DNA from 2 places in the Streptomyces sp. NPDC006393 genome. Region 1 is predicted to be linked to the other one. Evidence: riboswitches for the same ligand, from Rfam matches in the RefSeq annotation. Region 1 holds a riboswitch; the other holds the start of a gene.
What was found. A riboswitch is a leader RNA that binds a small molecule or an ion and turns the genes downstream of it on or off. The one in region 1 is predicted to bind cyclic di-AMP.
Positions count from the first base shown of each region.

Region 2: it holds a riboswitch for cyclic di-AMP, as region 1 does, so the genes downstream of both, ABZ484_RS02570 (C40 family peptidase) here and ABZ484_RS13595 (transglycosylase SLT domain-containing protein) in region 1, are expected to answer to the same signal.

Region 1 covers NZ_JBEXZD010000025.1:8,390-12,514, forward strand. Annotated here, with positions in the region: gene ABZ484_RS13585 (DUF2092 domain-containing protein) at 1-647, opposite strand, end outside; gene ABZ484_RS13590 (polyprenyl synthetase family protein) at 929-1,939, opposite strand; cyclic di-AMP (ydaO/yuaA leader) riboswitch at 2,532-2,717, shown strand; gene ABZ484_RS13595 (transglycosylase SLT domain-containing protein) at 2,721-3,212, shown strand; gene ABZ484_RS13600 (HAD family hydrolase) at 3,250-4,056, opposite strand.
Region 2 covers NZ_JBEXZD010000003.1:110,161-114,285, reverse strand. Annotated here, with positions in the region: gene ABZ484_RS02585 (ANTAR domain-containing protein) at 1-23, opposite strand, end outside; gene ABZ484_RS02580 (ATP-dependent Clp protease proteolytic subunit) at 204-839, shown strand; gene ABZ484_RS02575 (hypothetical protein) at 847-1,155, shown strand; cyclic di-AMP (ydaO/yuaA leader) riboswitch at 1,494-1,708, shown strand; gene ABZ484_RS02570 (C40 family peptidase) at 1,712-2,185, shown strand; gene ABZ484_RS02565 (ATP-binding protein) at 2,262-2,720, opposite strand; gene ABZ484_RS02560 (helix-turn-helix transcriptional regulator) at 2,959-3,819, shown strand; gene ABZ484_RS02555 (DUF397 domain-containing protein) at 3,852-4,082, shown strand; gene ABZ484_RS02550 (8-amino-7-oxononanoate synthase) at 4,120-4,125, opposite strand, start outside.

The DNA.
Region 1 (4,125 bases):
GCGTCCCGGCCGGCGACCTGCGCGGTGCCGTCGACCGTCACCGAGGTGGTGTCGTCGACCGACTTCAGGGCCTGGTCGGCGAAGTCCTTGGGCGTGGCCGGCACCTCGTCCCGGTGCTTGGTGCCGTCCTGCTCCGCGGTGCTGTGGTAGACCTCGTTGGACTTGCTGTCGTAGCCCCAGACGTCCTTGCCGTTGTGGATGAGGCTGTACTCGGCGGCGCTCTCGATCAGCGAGACCTTCTGCCGGTCCGGGCCGTCCGCCGCGACGCGCAGGGTGTGCGTGCCGGAGGCCAGCTCGGTCAGCTTGGTGCTCGGGTCGGCCGACGATCCGTCACCGCCCTTGGCGGCGCCGGAGAGCAGGCCGCTCTCCAGACCGCCGAGGTTCGGCAGACCGAGGTCGGTGGTGATCTTGGCGGTGCCGGACAGCTGCTGGACGTCCGACTTGGCGATTTTCTCGATGAGTTGCTGCGCGGTGATCTTCGGAAGGTCCGGGTCGCCGGAGTCGGCGAGTGCGGGGACGAGCCCGATGGTCGCCGCCGCCACCCCCACCACCGCGACCGGGACGACGTAGCGCGCGGCCTTGCGCCGCGCCGAGTGCGGGTCGTCGACCGCCGCGCTCCTGGTGTCGTCGGATTCGTACGGTGCCATGTGTGCCTTACCTCCGTCGTCGGCGGCGGCTGACCGTCTGTACTGCTCCCACCCCGAGCCGCCATTCTCACCCGAATCGGTGAGGAGTGGTGTGGTCCGTGGTTTCCATCTGACCAAATCGGCCGCGCGGAAGCGTCAGACCGCGGAGCCAACTCCGCGTACGCCTGCGGTATGACATGAAGCGGCGGCGTCTCCACCCGACCCGTAGGGGTCGGGTGGAGACGCCGCCCGTGTCCGTGAGGGAAACCGGCCTCAGCAGGCCGCTTCGGGGAGGACCGGCCTCAGCCGGCGCGGTGCACCACCGCGTCGCACAGCTGGAGCAGCGCGGCCTTGGCGTCGCACTCGGGCAGCGGCGCCAGCGCGGCGCGCGCCTCCTCCGCGTACCGCACGGTGTCCCGGCGGGCCTGCTCCAGGGCGGGGTGCGCCCGCAGCGCCGCGAGGGCCTCCGCGTGGAGCGCGTCGTCGCTGAGGTCGGAGTCCAGCAGCTCGCACAGCGCGATGTCCTCGGACAGTCCCAGCCGCTGCGCCCGCTCACGCAGCCGCAGCACCGGCAGGGTCGCGATGCCCTCCCGCAGGTCCGTCCCCGGGGTCTTGCCGGACTCGTGCGAGTCGGAGGCGATGTCCAGCACGTCGTCGGCCAGCTGGAACGCGACACCCAGCCGCTCGCCGTACTGCGTCAGCACGTCCACGACGGTCTCGTCGGCGCCGGACATCATCGCGCCGAACCGGCACGACACGGCCACCAGCGACCCCGTCTTGCCGCCCAGCACGTCCAGGTAGTGGTCGACCGGATCCCGTCCGTCCTGCGGCCCCGCCGTCTCCAGGATCTGCCCGGTGACCAGCCGCTCGAACGCCAGTGCCTGCACGCGGACCGCCTCGGGCCCGAGGTCGGCGAGGATCTGGGAGGCCCGGGCGAACAGGAAGTCGCCGGTGAGGACCGCGACGGAGTTGCCCCAGCGGGTGTTCGCGCTGGCCACCCCGCGCCGCACGGCGGCCTCGTCCATCACGTCGTCGTGGTACAGCGTGGCCAGGTGGGTCAGCTCCACCACCACGGCCGCGGGCACGACCCCCGGCGCGTACGGGTCGCCGAACTGCGCCGCCAGCATCACGAGCAGCGGCCGGAACCGCTTCCCGCCCGCCTTGACCAGGTGCTGCGCGGCCTCGGTGATGAAGGGGACCTCACTCTTGGTGGCCTCGAGCAGCCCTTCCTCGACAGCCGCCAATCCGGCCTGGACATCGGCTTCGAGAGCCTGGTCCCGCACGCTCAGCCCGAACGGCCCGACGACGGTCACGAGGGGTCTCCTGTCTGCTGGTGTCTGCTGGCGCTTACACGGTTTGTCGATAGGTCGCTGCCATCACTCAAGTCAGCGTATCCGGTCACGTTTCGATCACCGATGGCGCCCACCTATACAGGCCAGGCGGTATCGGATCACGCCCGATATGTTTTCGATCGCCACATATGCACAGATATTTAGCGACTTACCTCTCCCTACCCGGGGTCGCCTCCACTCGCACACATGCGCACAGGTGCACACGTACGCACTGGCCACGAGGTCACCCGAAGTGACGACCGTCACGCCCGCACACCCCATGGCCCGATTTAACCCTATTGTCATCTCAATTCCGCTTAGCCGTAATTGCTCTTCGCTCCATGAAACCGTGAGTTGGGTCACGCCGGGCCTTCGACCCTCCGTGCGCCCCCTCTTCTCGCCTTCCCTTCCCCCGCATGCCAGTTGACCCTTGGCAATAGCAAAGGATCAAGCGCCCCATACGTCTCAGATCAAGGTCAATCAGGACGATCTGCAATCCGAGCACTTGTTCCGGACATGTGCTCTCGCATACGTTCCCGGTCCATCGAGCGGACGCCGAATCCTGCCGCCGCCCGATGCCCATCGACCGAACCACTCATGGCAGGAGCGGGGGACCCAGGTAAGTCGCCGGGCCGGAGCGCCGTACGTCGTCGTACGCCGTGCCGGAACGGCTTGGGGTGAAGCCGTGTCCCGCGGGACACGGCCGGGCACCTCCCCGCCCGAACCCGACAGCTCACCTCGCAGGCGTAGGAGAGGAATTTCCATGCCCGCACAGGTCCAGCGCCGTACCCGCGCCGCTCGTCTCGTCCGCACCCTCGCCGTCAGCGGCACGGGTGCCGCCGTCCTCGCCCTGCCGCTCATCGGCGCCACCAGCGCCTCCGCCGCCACCCCGGCCAAGAGCACGACCACCGAGGCCGCGAGCACGGTGGCCTACCCGAACACCCTCGACGGCTGGATCCGCGAGTCCCTCGCGATCATGTCCGACAAGGGCATCCCGGGCAGTTACAACGGCATCTACCGCAACGTGATGCGCGAGTCGTCCGGCAACCCGCAGGCCATCAACCTCTGGGACTCCAACGCCGCCAAGGGCATCCCGTCCAAGGGCCTGCTCCAGGTCATCCAGCCGACCTTCAACGCCTACCACGTCGACGGCACCTCGTTCGACATCTACGACCCGGTCGCGAACATCACGGCCGCCTGCAACTACGCGGCCGACCGGTACGGCTCGATCGACAACGTCTTCAGCGCGTACTGATCGGCCGCCCCCCCGTTCTCGTCGCCCCACCCGTTCTCTAGGGGAACAACCGCTCGAGGACGACGGCGATGCCGTCGTCCTCGTTCGACAGGGTGACCTCGTCGGCCACGGCCTTCAGCTCGGGATGGGCGTTGGCCATGGCCACGCCCCGGGCGGCCCACTGGAACATGGGGATGTCGTTCGGCATGTCCCCGAAGGCCACGGCGCTGTGCCGGCCGAGCCCCAGGCGCTCGGCGGCCAGCGCCAGCCCGGTCGCCTTGGTGATGCCGCAGGGCTGGAGCTCGACGGTCCCCGGCCCCGACATGGTGACCGTGGCGAGCGAACCGACCGCGCCACGGGCGACCTCGGCCAACTCGTCGTCGGACAGCACGGGATGGCGCAGCAGCACCTTGCTGATGGGCGCCTGCCACAGTTCCTCACGCCGCTCGACCCGCCACGCCGGCAGGGTCGGGTGCGGCATGCGGTACCCCGGCTCGATGAGCGTGAGCCCGTCCGCTCCGTCCTGGTCGACCGCGGCGTACACCTCCCCCACCTCGGCCTCGATCTTGCCGAGCGCGGTCTCGGCCGTCTCCGTGTCCAGCGTGACCGACCACAGCAGACGGTCGGCCCCGGCGTCGTAGAGCTGCGCCCCCTGGCCGCACACCGCGAGGCCCGTGGAGCCCAGGGCCTTCAGCAGCGCCCGGACCCTCGGCGCCGGCCGGCCGGTGACGACGAGGTGCCGGGCACCGGCCGCCGCGGCCCGCGCGAGTGCGGCCAGGGACCGCTCGGACACGGTGTCGTCGGCGCGCAGCAGCGTTCCGTCCAGGTCGGTGGCGATGAGGGCATATGCAAGGGGAGCGGGCATGATCAGAGAATACGGATCCGCCGCACCCCCGGCCCCACCGGAACCGGACGCCCCCTGCAGCCCCGCCTT
Region 2 (4,125 bases), on a different contig from region 1:
CGGGAAATCGCGAAGAACGCCATCGAGATCTCCTGGGTCGTCGAGCGGCCGGAGTTCCATCTCCAGCTTGCTCCAGGACCCTCCGGAGCACGACCGGAGACCGGATCACCGCCGGATCACCGTGCGATCCCCGGCGACACCCCTCCTCCACGTACGTACGTCCTGTACATTTTTTACAGATCTCTCTCTGGAGGAGATGCGCCATGAACCGACCGTCCGACCACCACGTCCCGCCGGAGTTCACCGAGCTCACGAGCGCCGGACGACGCACCCTGGACCCGTACGCGAAACTCCTGGAGGAACGGATCGTCCTGCTCGGCACGCCGATCGACGACATCTCGGCGAACGACGTCGTCGCACAGCTCGTCCATCTCGAGCACCAGAACCCCGACCGGGACATCTCGCTGTACGTCAACTCGCCCGGCGGATCCTTCGAGGCCATGGCGGCGATCCACGACACGATGGCGTTCGTCGCCTGCGACGTGGCGACGGTCTGCCTGGGCCAGGCCGTCTCGGCCGCGGCCGTGCTGCTGGCCGCGGGCGCCCCGGGCAAGCGGTCCGCGCTGCCCGGCGCACGGATGGTGCTGCGCCAGCCGTCGCTGCCCGAGCCGGTGGAGGGGCAGGTGTCGGACCTGACCGTCCGCGCGGAGGAGCTGCTGCGCGTGCGGGCCCGCCTGGAGGACATGCTCGTACGGCACACCGGGCGCGCCCCGGAGCAGGTGGCCGCGGACCTGGACCGCGAGCGGATCCTGGACGCGCAAGGCGCGCTGGAGTACGGGCTCGTGGACCGGATCGTCCCGGGCCGCGACGCCGTACGGACCGCACCGGACGCGGGGTGAGCCGCCGATGCTGCCACCCGAGCTGCCGCCGCTGCCGGCGCTGACCCGCGCCGAGGCGGAACTGATCGACCGTTACCTCGACGTGGTGGACCTGCTCGGCCGGATCAATCCCGCCCGGTCCGGCGACACCTACCGGGGCCTGAGGGCCGCCCAGGCCCTGGTCGGCAGGGCGGCCGAGCTGCGCGACGCTCTGACGCTGATGCACCAGCGGGGCGAGACGGAGCTGCACGCGGCGACCCTGGCGCGGGCGCTGCGGGTCCTGGACGGCGACCGGCGCACCGCCCGCGTCACGGTGCCCTCCGACGCCGCGAGTTGACGCCCCCGCAGCCGTGCGACGGCCCGGCGGCGGAGACACGGCGGGCGCGGATAGGCCGGAACGGACCAAATGACGTACGGCCTTTCGGTGGAAACGACGATCCTTCTCCCGGGCCGCAGCGGTTGCGCAACGCACCTGCCCCACTTGGCGCAACGAGGTGTTACGACGCTGGTCCGGGCCTCGCCCCGGAAGGCGACAGACGTTCGAAGGCGGGGGTGTCCACCCGAACGGGTGAGTGGTGAGTAACAACACAAATCTCCGGTTCCGTTGGGATTTTCGGACATCCGTGAGCCAAGATCCCTGTCTGACGACAAGCCCCCGCCGCAGCGGCGGGGCGGTCCGGGCGGACGCCGAGTCCTGCCGCCGCCCGGACGACCGGTCGACGGCAGTGGATCGGCAGGAGTGGAGGACCCGAGCACGACGGGTCGCCGGTTCGGTCACGCCATGGCCGGGCCGAGCAGCCCTTGGGGTGAAGCCGCGTCCGACGCGGCCGGGCTACTTCGCCAGCCCGAATCCGACAGGTCATCCTTCACAGGCGGCTGACGAAGGGTTGCGCATGACTGCGCTCAATCGTGTCCCGTCGTTCATGGCCCGGGCCGGCACGGCCTCGGCCCTGACCATCGCCGCCGTGGGCGGCTCGATCGTGGTGCCGGGCTTCGCGCCGGACGCCTCGGCCGCGACCCTGGCGACGAAGGCGCTCAAGATCGCGGCGTCCAAGAAGGGCGCCCCCTACCAGTGGGGAGCGACCGGTCCGCGCAGGTTCGACTGCTCCGGGCTCACGCTGTACTCGTTCAAGAAGGCGGGCAAGCGGCTGCCGCGCACGGCCGCCCAGCAGTACAACAGGACCCGCCACATCTCCGCACGCAGCCGCAGGGCCGGGGACCTGGTGTTCTTCCACTCGGGCTCGTACGTCTACCACGTCGGCATCTACGCCGGCAGCGGCAAGATCTGGCACGCTCCGCGGACCGGGGACGTGGTGCGGCTCGAGAAGATCTGGACGCGCAGCGTCTGGTACGGCCGGGTCAGCTGACGAGCCCGAGGCGGTGGCGGGGCCTGCGGGCCGCCGCCACCGCCTCGGGCCGTCACGCACACCCCCTCAGCCGCGCCTACGACTCCTGTCGGCCCGCCGTCGTCACCGGGCGGTCCTCGAAGGTCCACGGGAGCTCGATCCAGACCGTCTTGCCGCCCTCGCGGGTGGGCCGCACAGTGAGGCTGCCGCCGCACTCCGCCGTGAGCCACCGGATGATCACCATTCCCCGGCCGTTGTCCTGCTGGACGGCGGCCGGCAGTCGTCTGGGGAACCGCGGGTGGCTGTCGGTCACGCCGATGCGCAGGTGTTCGTCCCGTTCCAGGACCATGTCCACCGTGAAGGTGGGTGACTGCCCGAGGGTGTGCTGCACGGCGTTGGTGGCGAGTTCGGAGACGATGAGCCGTACGGTGTCGGCGGTGTCCGTGTCCGACGGAAGGCCCCACTCCGCCAGGGTGCCCACCACATAGGTCCGGGCGGCGGAGACCGAGGCGGGATCGCTCGGCAGAGTGACGGATGCTTCCAGATGGTCTGCCATGGCGACGTCGTCCCTTTCCCACGGGACCGGGGTCCGACACGGAGCGGATGGTTCGAGTACGGTCCCGGACTGGTGCTTCGCCGTCAGACTGCCACCACCGGGCCGGTCACGGGTGGCGATCCACCAAGATATGCATATATCTGTCGCTCGAAGCGGTGAACTCTGCGACGGCCGAGCGGATTTGGCGCGGGTTCCCGAAGGCTGTCACCGGGAGCCCAGAAGGAGTGAGGAGCAGTCGATGCAGCACGGTCCCGCGGTGCGCCGCCGCAAGCTGGGCGCCGAACTGCGCGCGCTGCGCGCCGACGCGGGCCTCACCAGTGGTGAGGCGGCCCGGCTGGTGGGCTGGCACCAGTCGAAGGTGAGCCGGATCGAGACCGGCGCGAGCGGGGTCAAACCGGCCGATGTGCGGTTACTGCTGGACGCCTACGCGGTCCGCGACGCCCGTCTGCGCGATCTGCTCATGGTGCTGGCGGGCTCCGACGGCGGCGACGAGCGGGAGCACTGGTGGCACGCCTATCGGGGCGTACTGCCGCCGACGTACCGGGACTTCATCAGCCTGGAGTCCCAGGCCACCGCGATGCGCACGCTGGAGACCTCGGTGGTCCCGGGGCTGTTGCAGACCCCGGAGTACGCCCGCGCGGTGACCCGGGCCGCCGTGGACGGGCTGGACGACGAACGGCTGGACGCCCTGGTGGAGGTGCGGCTGGCCCGGCAGGACGTGCTGCGGGCAGATCAGCCGCTGGAGCTGCACGCGGTACTGGACGAGGCGGTGCTGCGCCGGGAGGTCGGCGGGCCGGAGGTGATGGCGCGGCAGCTGGAACGCCTGACCGCTGCGGCACGACTGCCCCAAGTCCGGCTCCAGGTACTGCCGTTCGCCGCCGGGGCGCATATCGGCATCACCGGGCCTTTCGTAATCTTTTCATTTTCGAACACTTCTGATCTGGACGTCGTTGTTCTCGACCACTTGACGAGTAGCCTCCACCTCGAACGGAAAGAAGACCTAGAGGCCTACACCGAGGCCTTCAACTCCCTTCGGTACCACGCGCTTTCGATCGAGGACTCGTTGGACTTCATCGCCGCGATACACCACGACAGGTGACGGCACGGCACGCAACCGCGTAAGGAGGCACCATGTCCGCTTTGCTGCGGCACGTACCTTCCCCTACCGATCTGCACGGTGTGCGGTGGCTGCGCAGCAGCTACAGCACGGGAGCCAACAACTGCGTCGAGACGGCCCGGCCGGCCTCAGGGCCGTGCGCCGGACTGCTCGCCGTGCGCGACTCCAAGGCCCCGGCCGGACCCGCGCTGCTCTTCTCCCCCGGGAGCTGGGCGGACTTCACGGCCGCGGTGCACCGCATCTGAGTCCGTATCCGGTGGCGCACGGCCGTGTCACGCCGACTCATGG